3 regions of the Rhodomicrobium sp. genome follow, and region 1 is predicted to be linked to each of the others. Evidence: riboswitches for the same ligand, from Rfam matches in the RefSeq annotation. Region 1 holds a riboswitch; each other region holds the start of a gene.
The links. A riboswitch is a leader RNA that binds a small molecule or an ion and turns the genes downstream of it on or off. The one in region 1 is predicted to bind cobalamin.
Positions count from the first base shown of each region.

Region 1 (4,126 bases):
GCCGGCCGGTCTCCTGGCTCGCGGGTCGTGGCCGCCATCGCCTTCCCGAACGCACGCGTTCAGTGGCTTCGATGACGGCTCGCCGCTTACAGTTGCGGGGGCAGCCGCGGAATCGGGATCGAGCGTCCCTCACCGCGTTCCCGTTTCACCCGCTTGCGCGGGCACCGGCGCTTGATGCGGCCTATCATAAAGGCAAAGCGGCGGCAATGCGACGGGCTTCGCGTCGCGTGCGATCAGGCGAGCCGCATATGGCTTGTGCGCGGCACGGCGGCGGGGCTCCAATGCTGGACCCCATGGCGGAGGATTTCCGCGCAGGGCACGGGCGGCATCTCCGGCGGCACGTCCTGTCCGAGAAAGGCGAGTGCCCGCCACAGCAAGCGGCTATCGGCGGGAGTCGGCAGTTCCTTCGCGAAAGTCTGCTTCGAGAGCTTGCTGCCATCGGCGTTGAGCGCGAGCGGCAGATGAATGTATCGCGGCTCTGGCAGGCCAAGCAGCCGTTGCAGCACGATCTGCCGCGCGGTGTTGTCGAGGAGATCGGCGCCGCGCACGACATCGGTCACACCCTGAGAGGCATCGTCGACGACCACGGCGAGTTGATAGGCGAACAGCCCGTCCCGGCGCTGCACGACGAAATCGCCCACGGTCGCAGCGACATCCTCGCGCTGAGGGCCGAACACGCGATCGGCGAAGTCCACGACGCCAGCGGGAACGCGGAGGCGCACGGCGGCATCGTCGCGCGGCGCCGTGAAGGCGTGGCATGTGCCGGGATAGACCGCGCCGCCGATCCGCGCGAGATCGGCCCGCGAGCAGCGGCACCAGAAGACGTGTCCCGCGCGCCTGAGCGCTTCGAGCGCGTGCGCGTAGGCATCGAGGCGCGTCGACTGAAACAGCACGTCACCGTCCCACTCGAACCCGTAGGCCTCAAGCTGCTTAAGGATGCGCGCCGCCGCCCCCGGCATCTCGCGCGGCGGGTCGATGTCTTCCATGCGCACGAGCCATCGACCGCCAACGGCGCGCGCATCGCAATAGCTTGCGACGGCGGCGACGAGCGAGCCGAAATGCAAGGGCCCCGTGGGCGAGGGCGCGAAGCGGCCGATATGGGTCATGCGGTTTTTTTCTTTCACGCCGCGCCGCTGCGCAAGCCTGTGGAGCGTCCCAGCCGCGCCGTTCGTCGGGCTTGCCCGCGCGCGCCTTCGACCTATTTTAAGGAAAGCTTCGGTGCCCGATCAAGATCGGGTGAAACGGGAACGCGGTCGGCGAATTCGCTCATGCCGCGGCTGCCCCCGCAACTGTAGGCGGATGCTCCGATCGGGAGCCACTGGACCGGTAGCGGTTCGGGAAGGCGATCGGGGCGATATCCGCAAGCCAGGAGACCGGCCGAAGCGGCGCGTTGTCAAAGGCGCGCATACGCTTCTCGTTCGGCGGAGGGCCGCACGGTGCCATGCCAAGCGCAAGCCCGCGGTTCGTCGCCGGCGGCTCGTCTGTCATCGCCCGCAGCCGCTCCTGTGACACCCGAAAGGCCATGGCATGGAACCGAAAGACACTACGACAAACGAAGGCTTCAAGGGCTTCACCAACGAGGCGTGCCCGTTCCTGCCGTGTCACAAAGGCGTTCGCGGCAAATTCAATTGCCTGTTTTGCTATTGCCCGCTTATCGCCTATGAATGCCCTGGCCCGTACATCGTCTATACCGACGCGACCGGAATGCGGCGAAAGGATTGCTCGAATTGCACCCTGCCGCATAATGGCTATCGCGGAAGCTGGAACTTCATCCAGAAGTGGCTGAAGAAACCGGAGATCTGGGACGGGCACGATCAGACGCGCGAATTCCGGCTGAAAGCGCCGCCGGTAGAAAACGAAACAGACGAATGACCGCCGACACGATCCCCGCACAGGCCGCCGAACTCATCGCCCGCATCGCCTATCAGCCCGCGCCCGAGGGGCTGCCGCGCCGCGCCCGCTCGATCATGATCCAGGGCACGGCGTCGGACGTCGGCAAGAGCATGGTTGTCGCGGGGCTGTGCCGGGCGTATGCGCGGCGCGGCCTCGTGGTGCGTCCGTTCAAGGCGCAGAACATGTCGAACAACGCCGCCGTGGCGGCTGACAGCGACCTGCCGCCCGGCCCGGATGGCGAGATCGTCTATGGCGAGATCGGCCGTGCGCAGGCGATGCAGGCGCGCGCAGCGAAGGCCGCCCCGTCGATCCACATGAACCCCGTGCTCTTGAAGCCGCAGACGGATATCGGCTCGCAGGTGGTGCTGCGCGGGCGCGTGCTCGGCAATTGCCCGGCGCGGATCTATCATCACATGCGCCAGAAGATGATGCCCGCCGTGATCGACAGTCTCGACCGGCTCCGCGCCGAGGCCGATCTCGTCATCGTGGAGGGCGCGGGCAGCGGCGCGGAAGTCTATCTTCGCAATTCAGACATCACGAACATGCACCTCGCCGAAGCGGGCGGCCTGCCGGTGGTGATCCTGTCGGACATCGACCGGGGCGGCACGATGGCGGCCATCGTCGGCAGCCATCTGCTTCTGTCCGAGGCCGACCGCGCGCGGGTGAAAGGCTACATCGTCAACAAGTTTCGCGGCGATTTCTCGCTGTTCGAGCCGGGCGTGAAAACCATCACCGAAGCCACGGGGTGGCCCTTCCTCGGCGTGCTGCGCTGGTTCGACAGTGCGGAGCGGCTTCCCGCAGAAGACTCGCTCGCTCTGGAGCGTCCGGCCGAGGGCGAGGGTCGCGGCGTCAAGGTCGCGGTGCCGCGCCTGTCTCGCGTGGCGAATTTCGACGACCTCGATCCGCTGGCGGCGGAACCCGGCGTTTCGCTCAAGTGGATTCAGCCGGGCAACCTGATCCCCGCCGACACCGATGTTGTCATACTCCCCGGCTCGAAGGCGACGCGCACCGATCTCGACGTGCTGCGCCGCGAGGGCTGGGACATCGACATTCTCGCGCATGCGCGGCGCGGCGGTCGCGTGATCGGGCTTTGCGCGGGCTTCCAGATGTTAGGCCGCGTGGTGCGCGATCCGCAAGGCATCGAGGGGCCGGCGGGCGAGACGCCGGGCCTCGGCCTGCTTGACATCGAGACGGAAATCGGCGGCGACAAGCGGCTGATCGACATCGACACCACGGACCGCGCGACGGGCTGCCGGGTGACCGGCTATGAGATGCATATGGGGCGCACGACCGGCGCGGGGCTCGAACGTCCCTGGCTCGTGCTCGACGACGGGCGCGGAGGCACCCGGCCCGAGGGCGCGCTATCGGCGAACGGTCTCATCGCGGGCGCCTACGTGCACGGCCTGTTCGGCTCGAACGAGTTTCGCGCGCATTGGCTCCAAAGCATCGGCGCGGCGGCATCCGGCCTGGATTTCGACGCGCGCACCGAAGCGGCTCTCGAAGCGCTGGCGGATCACGTCGAAAAGAACCTCGATCTCGACGCGCTGCTGGCGCTGGCGGTTTGAAGCGGCCCGTTGCCTTCACAAGGCGGCGAGCGAGCCGCGAAGCCTTGAGCGCACCCACAAAACCTGATTTCCGCCGCAAACGAAGCCGTTGACCGCGCCGCGCGCCTCGCTTATCTGCTGAGCATGGCTATACGATCCATTGTCACGATCCCGGACGCGATCCTGCGCGAAAAATCGAAACCCGTCGAAACGGTCGACGACGAGTTGCGAGCGCTCGCACACGACATGCTTGAAACCATGTACGCCGCGCCGGGCATCGGGCTGGCAGCGGTGCAGGTCGGCGTGCTGCGCCGCCTTATCGTGATGGACGCGCAGAAGGGCGACGAGAAGGGCAAGAATCCGCTCATTCTCATCAATCCCGAGATTCTCGCTCACGGCGACGCTCCGCGCGTTCATGAGGAAGGCTGTCTGTCCATTCCGCAGATGTACGCGGAGGTGGAACGTCCCGCGCTTGTGCGCGTGAGCTACATCGACGCCGACGGCAAGCAGCAGGAACGCGATTTCGCCGATCTTGAGGCAACCCTCGTGCAACACGAGATCGACCACCTGGAAGGACGGCTGTTCATCGATCACCTGTCGCGGCTGAAGCGGACGCTTATCATCCGCAAGTTCCAGAAGATGCAACGCGAGCGCGCCAAGGCCGAGGTTCTGTAAGCGCCGCCGGGTTT
Region 1 is NZ_JASGFR010000005.1:72,647-76,772, reverse strand. It holds cobalamin riboswitch at 1-184, opposite strand, end outside; gene gluQRS (tRNA glutamyl-Q(34) synthetase GluQRS) at 234-1,106, opposite strand; cobalamin riboswitch at 1,200-1,397, shown strand; gene QM659_RS03490 (cysteine-rich small domain-containing protein) at 1,528-1,872, shown strand; gene QM659_RS03485 (cobyric acid synthase) at 1,869-3,458, shown strand; gene def (peptide deformylase) at 3,582-4,112, shown strand.

Region 2 (4,126 bases), on a different contig from region 1:
TCGTACTTCTCGTCGAGCAGATTTTCGCCCCGGACGTAAGCGGTGAAACCGGGGCGAATGTCGTAGCTGAACTTCGCGTTCAAAAGCACATAGTCTTCCAGTTGGTAATTGCTCGAGTCGATCGTATCGAGAGCGAAACGCGTGGTGACGTTCGCCTTCACCGTGTCGAACAGCAGCGCGTCGGCGCCGAGCGTGATGCTGCTGCGCGGGATGCGGACGAGACGCGAGCCATCCTCCGCCCTTGCATCGACATAGGTGTAGCCCGCCGACAGCGTGAGCCACGGGCTCACAACTGCAGCGCCGGAAAACTCCACGCCCTCGCGATGTGTCGTGCCGGGGATCTGCTGGTAGACCCACTTCCAGTTGGCGTCATAACCACCGCCAATTTCGTTCGTGGTGTCGACCTGGAAATACGTACCGCTTAAACGAAAGCGCTTGTTGTCGAACCACTGATCGAAACCTACGTCCCAGCTTTCGCTTTCCTCGGGCTTAAGCTCGGTGTTCCCGGAAACCCACTCGTTGTTTGCGTAGAGTTCATAAAGGCTCGGCGCACGGAAGCCGGTGCCGGTGCTCGCGCGCAGTTTTGTCTGAGTCGGTTCATAGAAGTACGCCGCAGTGAATCGGTAGGTCTGGAAGTCACCGAAGGTGCTGTGTTCATCGTTGCGGCCGCCGCCGGTAATCGTCAGCCCTTTCAGCGGCTCCACCGAAAGCTGAGCAAATACACCCGTCAGGTCAATTCCGTGCTGGGAGTAAGCGCCGGTCTCAGCGGTTTCTTCCATGTAGTCGGCGCCCGCAGTCACGGTCGCCCATTTCGTTATTTTCGCCGTGCCGAGATAGTCGACCTTCCAGCGATCGCCCGTGTAGGAGTCGTTGACGGCTGAACCAGCGGACCACCCCCACTGATCGCGATCAAACTTCATGCCTTGAATCGAAACCGTGTTGACGAAGGCGCCATCGAAAAGTTTAACTTCCGTGCCCACGCGCCCGGCCTGCTGGCTGGTTACACCCCGCGTGCCGGGCCAACCGTCTGTCGCCAAATCCCAATTATCGTAGGTGCTATCGTAGCTGTGCCTCTCCTCCAGAGCGCGCGCGGCGAAAAAGACTTTCACATCGCTGGAAAGCTTGTACTCGCCGGTGCCGCTGAAGGTCAGGTTTCGGTAGCCATCGTCTTCATTTCCAATCGCCAGAGCGGAATAGCCGTCGCTTCTTACGCTCTGCACGGTGAAACGCGCATAACCGCGATCCGTACCGTAGGCCGCACTCGCCGTGCCGCGCTGGGTGTTGTAGGAACCTGTTTCGCCGGAAGCCGTCATCGAAGCGCCGAGAACGGGGCGCGCTGTGTCGATCGTTATGACGCCGCCGACCGCCTGACCGCCGTAAAGCAAGCTCTGCGACCCCTTCAGCACCTCGATGCGCTCGACATCGGTCGCGAGGATAGTTTCAAGCGCCGTCGTGACCTGCGTTCCGGTTGGATCGGCGATGTCCAATCCATCCACCTGGACCTTCACATATTTGGAAGCCGCGCCCCAAATGAAATATGACGTCGTGCTGGCCGGCCCCGTCTGCGCCACGGAAACGCCCGGCACCTGCGCGAGGTAATCCTGCACATAGGTGCGCGACTGCGCCTCGATCTCGTCGCGCGTGATGACCGTCACCGCGGAGCCGACCTTGGTGATGTCGGTTGCGACGCGGTTCGCGGAATAGATCACGTCTTTCGACGGCTCGCCGGGAATGGCATCCGGCGCGGGTTCGGCGGCACCGTGCGCAACGGCCGGCGCCTCCTTCTTTTTCTTCGGAGCGGAGGCTTTCTTCTTCTGCTTTTCGGCCCCGTCTTTTTTCACGACGACGGGCGGCAGGGTATCGGAACGGGCGGCGGTTTGCGCCTGCGCATTCGCGGCAAATGCGACAAGGCTGACGAAAGCGACACAGGAGCGGGCGCGCGGGTATAGAGCCGGCATATTGGGCCTCGTGGAACGTGACACGTCACCACGAACCAAAGTCAGGAACGCCGCGTTGAGCGGATTCCAAGCCCCCATCAGGACACCCCGCCCGACGTGTTCGCGCGTGACCACGGCTGATGGCAGGTCTCCTGGCTCACGGGTCAAAACTCCACGCCGCCTTCCCGGTTTCCCAGTGGCCTTTGGCGCATCGCTCGCCGCTTACAGTTGCGGGGGCAGCCGCGGATTACGGACGTCGTCCCTCACCGCGTTCCCTATTATCCTCATCGGAGGACCATCGGCTTAAGGCATAGCTTGCATGAAGCTTGCGCCGCAATCACGCAAATGCCGCAATTCGGCATGTTCCGCGCAAGCTGTGGCGCGTCGGCCACAAGCTCTTCAAGCAGCAACAGTTGGGGCGACTAGCCGTAGTGCCAGCGGCGCCCGCTGCCGCTTGCGCGATCCGCATGAAACGCATGATTAACGCTGCCCTGCTATTTTTACGAAAATCGTCTCGTTGCGTGGAGGGAGGCGCTGGGCATGGCAGGCGCTGAGACCGAGAGTACCGTTGCGTCAAAGGGAGTGGGAGGCATGACGTGTGCTGATATCACGCGTTTTGTAATTATCATCAGCCTCGGCGTGCTGGCTTTCATCACATTTCTGGTCGCGGGCACGCTTATCGGGCTGATGTGGCTCGACAGCTGGTCCTGCGGGCAATGCAAACAATATCCGGCGGGAATTTACATTCTCGGGGTTCTCGGGCTTCTGATCCTCGGCTCGATGGGGCAGGAGGCGGGCGAAGCGCCGGAGACATGGCGCAACTGGGTCGCCGCTCATATCCAGACGCTGATCATCCTCGCGCTGATCCTTGTCACCTTCGTGCTCGTCGTGAACTGGTGGTGGTGGTTCGGCTAGACGCGGCTTTGTGCGGCGCCGCTGCGCCTCGCTCGTGGGCCGAAAACTCGGAAGCAAAAGACGCGTTTCGGAAGTGCTCAGGACGATTGACGGCGCTGGCGCAAATTGCGCGCCTGTTAACGAACGCCGGAAGAGCGGGTAGAAAAGAAATTGTTTGACCGTTCGAAAGTAGGCCGACGAATGGCGACATCGGCACGGTAAAGATTCTGCACGAGCGCATGCATCGGATGGATCGCTTCCTCAACAATTCCGATCCGTGAATGCTGCGGCTGATGAAGCCCGCTTCCACCCGCCATCGGAGAGGCAGCTTGAACGGTCTGAGGCCCGCGCTTACCAAAGCACGGGACGCGGTGTAAGCGTCAAAAAGGAAGGTATTAACGATCCCCGGCAAACGCCGGGGATGACCTTCGCATGGGACTATGGTTAAAAAAATAGTTAATTTTATATTTCATTCGTGGGGACCTATGAAAAAACTCGCCCTGTTCCTTTTGGCGGCCATAGCGGCATGGTCGCTGTCGCGCGTCGACACCGACACGCTGCCGCCGTCGCTCCACAGGCTGCTCTTTCCGATCGAGATCGAAGCGGATCGCGTCGGCCCGCAAAACCCGGCGAAAAATTTCCCGCTTCAGACCCAGCGCGGAAAATCGGATTACCTTCTCTATAACGGCACCTACCCAAACGCTCCTATTCTATACCTCCGAATTCCTTATGAGTTCGTCGGGAAAGCCTCGAGACCCGTGCACAAATACGGGACGTTTTTCACGGTCTGGTATCCGGAGATGACAGGCTCGCTCAATCCCGCCAATCGCGAACGGAGAGAATGCTCCGGCTACTGCAATGGAGGGATCCTCCTGCTGATCAGAAATGAAGGCTTATACCTGTTGGGCGCAGCCCATGTAGGCTGGCTTGGACTGCAAGGCGACATGCAGCGCCTCGCGAAGGACCCCGACTTCACCTACACCAAGCTCGAAGGGCACGTCCCCTTCGAGGAGGTCTACGAAGAGCGCTTACCCAACGGCAAGCGGGAACTCTATTACATCCGCAAATCGCCGGAGGGCGCATATCTGCACTTCGCCCATTGCTGGCCCGATGACCCCTCCCCAAGCTGCACAGCTTACATGAACTCGCCGACACATCGGGCAATCGATATCGAGTACTCCTTCAGCATGGACCATTTCGAGGATTGGACCGCCGTTCAGGAGGCAGTCGCACGCACGGTCGACAGCTTCGTCGTCGGCCTTTTCGATCCGCAAAGATAAAGGGACATTATGAGC
Region 2 is NZ_JASGFR010000013.1:56,604-60,729, reverse strand. It holds gene QM659_RS07285 (TonB-dependent receptor plug domain-containing protein) at 1-1,958, opposite strand, end outside; cobalamin riboswitch at 2,062-2,252, opposite strand; gene QM659_RS07280 (hypothetical protein) at 2,529-2,852, shown strand; gene QM659_RS07275 (hypothetical protein) at 3,272-4,111, shown strand.
Region 2: another riboswitch for cobalamin. It lies ahead of QM659_RS07285 (TonB-dependent receptor plug domain-containing protein); the one in region 1 lies ahead of QM659_RS03490 (cysteine-rich small domain-containing protein).

Region 3 (4,126 bases), on a different contig from region 1:
CAGCCGTTCTTCGTGAACGCGAAGCCGGAGAGCTTCTCGCCGAAATACTGCACCATGTCGTTGCGCTCGAACTCGCCATGCACGAGCACGTCGAGGCCCGCCACTTCCTGCCAGCGGATCGTGCGCGCGGTTTCCTCGCGAAGGAACGAGTCGTATTCCGCGTCAGTCAGAGCGCCCTTGGCGTGGGCGGCTCGCGCCTTGCGGACTTCGGCCGTCTGCGGGAAGGAGCCGATGGTTGTCGTCGGGAACGGAGGCAGGCCGAAGCGGCGGCGTTGAACGGCGGCACGCTCGGCATAGGGCGCGCGACGGAGCGCCATCTGCGGCGTCACGGCTGCGAGCCGCTGCCTTACGGCTGCGTCATGCACCTTGGGCGATGCGCGCCGCGCGGCAAGCGCTGCGGACGCGGCTTCGAGCGCGGGCGCGACTGTTGCACGGCCTTCCGAGAGCGCGCGGCCGAGCGCGGAAAGCTCGCCCATCTTCTGCACGCCGAAGGCAAGCCAGCTTTTCACGTCGGCGTCGAGATCGCGTTCAAGCTCCAGATCGACCGGCGTATGCAGGAGCGAGCAGGACGGCGCAAGCTGTATGTGATCGGTGCCGCGCTTTGCAACCACGGGTTCCAGCCGGTCGAGGATCGCGGCCAGGTCCGCGCGCCAGACGTTGCGGCCGTCGATCACGCCGAGCGACAGCACGAGGCCGGGCGGCGCTTTCGCCAGCACATCGTCGAGTTGCCGCGGAGCGCGTGACAGATCGAGATGCAGCCCCGCCACGGGGAGCGAAAGCGCGGTATCGAGATTGTCGCCGAGCGCGCCGAAATAGGTGGCCAGCATGATCTTGAGGCTCGGCAGCGCATCGGCAAAGCGGCGGTAGGTCTTCTTCAGCGCGTCGCGCTCGGCGGCGTCGAGATCGAGCACGAGGCACGGCTCATCGATCTGCACCCATTCCGCGCCGTTGGCGGCGAGGCGGCGGAGCACGTCGAGATAGACGGGGAGCAGGGCGTCGAGCAGCGTGAGCGGGTCGAGCGCGGGATCCTTGCTTTTGCCGAGCTTGAGAAACGTCACCGGCCCAAGCAGAACGGGCCGCGTTTCATAGCCGAGATGCTGCGCCTCGCGATATTCGTCAACGGCCTTCAGCGAGGCCAGCGTGAAGCGTTGCCCCGCTGTGAACTCCGGCACCATGTAGTGGTAATTCGTGTCGAACCACTTCGTCATCTCCTGCGCGGGCGCGCCGTGGTTCGTGTGCGGGCAACCGCAGGCGCCTTCGCCGTCCGCTCCCTGCGATCCCCGCGCCATGGCGAAATAGGTGCCGAGGGTGACGCCGCCGGTTTTCCATCCGTAGATTTCAGGAATGGCCCCGACCATCACGCTCGTGTCGAGCACCTGATCGTAGAAGGAGAAGTCGTTCGACGGAATGACCGTCACGCCCGCCGCCTTCTGTCGCGCCCAATTGTCGGCGCGAAGCCGGGCCGCTGTCTCGCGAAGTTCCTTCTCCCCGATCCTGTGCGCCCAGTAGGCTTCGAGCGCAGTTTTAAGCTCACGGCGCGGACCGATGCGCGGCGTGCCAAGCGTTGCGATTTTTATGCTGGAAGACACGTTCTAACCCCATTGCGTTGGGGCAAGGCTGTGATGGGACGCGCGCGAACGCCGCCAGTCGGCGGGCCGCAACCGCTCCACCGGGACACCCCGCCCGAGGACTTCGATTTCGTCGCGGCAGGTCTCCTGGCTTGCGGGTCGTCGCTTCGGCCCGTCTTCCCGAAGCGATTGCCTCAGTGACATCGGTGGGCCGAAACTCGCCGCTTACAGTTGCGGGGGCAGCGCCGGACTTGCACCGGCTTCCCTCTTGGCCACGAGCTATGCGCTCGCAGACCGCGACGGAAAATGAGTGTGATCGAGATCGGCACTGTCGTCAATATCGATATAACGACATCTTTATATGCCGATGTCGATCTATGCTTGCGGCAGCACGGTCCGCACGATGGAGGCGTCGAGCGCCTCGTAGCGGGCGAGGCCGATGGTGTCGTAAAGCTCGGCGCGAGTCTGCATCTCGGGGAGCATCGCCTCCGTGCTGCCGTCGCGCGCGAGCGTGGCGTAAAGCTTCGCCTGCGCCTTGTTCGCCACCCGAAGCGACGAGACGGGCCAGATGACCATCGCGTAACCCCACGCCTCGAACTGTGCTGCCGTGAAATGCGGCGTGCGGCCGAACTCGGTCATGTTCGCGAGCAGCGGCACGCCGGGCAGACGCCGCGCGAATTCCTGGAACATGGCCGCGCTCGTCAGCGCCTCGGGGAAGATCGCGTCCGCGCCCGCCTCGACGTAAAGCCGGGCACGCGCCACCGCCGCGTCGATCCCCTCGCTCGCGGCGGCATCGGTGCGCGCCACGATGACGAGATGGCGGCGCGCCTTTGCTGCGGCGGCCACCTTCGCGGCCATGTCGCGGGCGTCCGCCAGCTTCTTGTCGTTGAGGTGCCCGCATTTCTTCGGGAGGAGCTGATCCTCGATATGCACAGCGCCCGCGCCCGCATCCTCGAAGGTGCGAACCATATGCATGACGTTCAGCGCCTCGCCATAGCCCGTGTCGCCATCGACGAGCAGCGGCAGGCCGCTCGCCCGCGCGATCTGGCGGATGAAGAACGCGACCTCATCCACCGTGATGATGCCGAGATCGGGCAGCCCCATGGACGCGGTCATCGCCGCGCCTGAGAGATACAGCGCGTCGAAGCCAGCCGCCTTTGCCTGAAGCGCCGCCATGCCGTTATGCGCGCCGGGGAGTTTCAGGATGCCCCGACGCTCCAGCAGCTCGCGGAAGCGGAAGCCCGCCGTCTGGTCGGGCAGGTCGAAACCGTTGAGATAAGGCATGTCCGCTCCCTACGCCGCACGCGCGGAAGACGGTGCAGGCGTGCGCCCGCGATCTTCCAGCGGCACGAACGCCACGTTTTCCGGGCCGACATAATTCGCGGATGGACGAATGATCTTGTTATCCTGCCGCTGCTCGATGATATGCGCCGCCCAGCCGCTCGTGCGTGCGATGACAAAAAGCGGCGTGAACATCGCGGTCGGAACGCCCATCTGGTGATAGGACACGGCGCTGAACCAGTCGAGGTTCGGGAACATCTTCTTCGTCTCCGCCATCACGCTTTCGATGCGCGCGGCGATCTCGAACATTTTCGTTGCGCCGACCTCGTGCGACAGGCGGCGGGCGACTTCCTTGATGACCTTGTTGCGCGGGTCGGCGACCGTATAGACGGGATGGCCGAAGCCGATCACGACCTCTTTAGCCTCGACGCGGCGGCGGATATCGGCTTCCGCCTCTTCGGCTGAATTGTAACGCTTCTGGATCTCGAAGGCCGCCTCGTTCGCCCCGCCATGCTTCGGCCCGCGCAGCGCGCCGATCGCGCCCGTCACCGCGGAATACAGATCCGATCCCGTGCTCGCGATGGAGCGTGCGGTGAAGGTGGACGCGTTGAACTCATGCTCGGCGTAGAGAATCAGCGAGGTGTGCATCGCGCGGACGTGGCTTTCGCGCGGGCGTTCGCCATGCAGCAGGTGCAGGAAGTGCCCGCCGATGGAATCGTCGTCGGTGTGCACCTCGATGCGGCGGCCATTATGCGCGAAGTGATGCCAGTAGAGCAGCATGGAACCCAGCGAAGCCAGGAGCCGGTCGGCCACATCGCGCGCAGCTGGATGGTTGTGGTCGACCGGCTCCGGCAGCACGCAGCCGAGCGCGGACACGCCCGATCTGAGTACGTCCATGGGATGCGAGGCGGCCGGCAGCGCTTCGAGCGCGACGCGGACCGCCGAAGGAAGGCCGCGCAGCGCCTTCAGCTTCGTCTTGTAAGCGTGAAGCTCCGTCGGCGTCGGCAGCGCCCCGTGAATGAGGAGATGCGCGATCTCCTCGAATTCGCAGGTCTCGGCCACGTCGAGAATGTCGTAGCCGCGGTAATGGAGGTCGTTACCGGTGCGGCCCACGGTGCAAAGCGCCGTGTTGCCCGCGATGATGCCGGAAAGCGCGACCGACTTCTTCGGCTTCGGCCCGGCGGCCTTCGTTGCGTCCTGTAGCATGCTGTCCTCCCTAAGCGCCGACAACGGCTGAACGGCCCGTCTCGCGCGATGTGCCGTTCCATTCGAAAAGG
Region 3 is NZ_JASGFR010000056.1:249-4,374, forward strand. It holds partial or broken gene metE (5-methyltetrahydropteroyltriglutamate--homocysteine S-methyltransferase) at 1-1,589, opposite strand, end outside; cobalamin riboswitch at 1,688-1,882, opposite strand; gene prpB (methylisocitrate lyase) at 1,944-2,852, opposite strand; gene prpC (2-methylcitrate synthase) at 2,862-4,055, opposite strand; gene QM659_RS15930 (MmgE/PrpD family protein) at 4,066-4,126, opposite strand, start outside.
Region 3: another riboswitch for cobalamin. It lies ahead of metE (5-methyltetrahydropteroyltriglutamate--homocysteine S-methyltransferase); the one in region 1 lies ahead of QM659_RS03490 (cysteine-rich small domain-containing protein).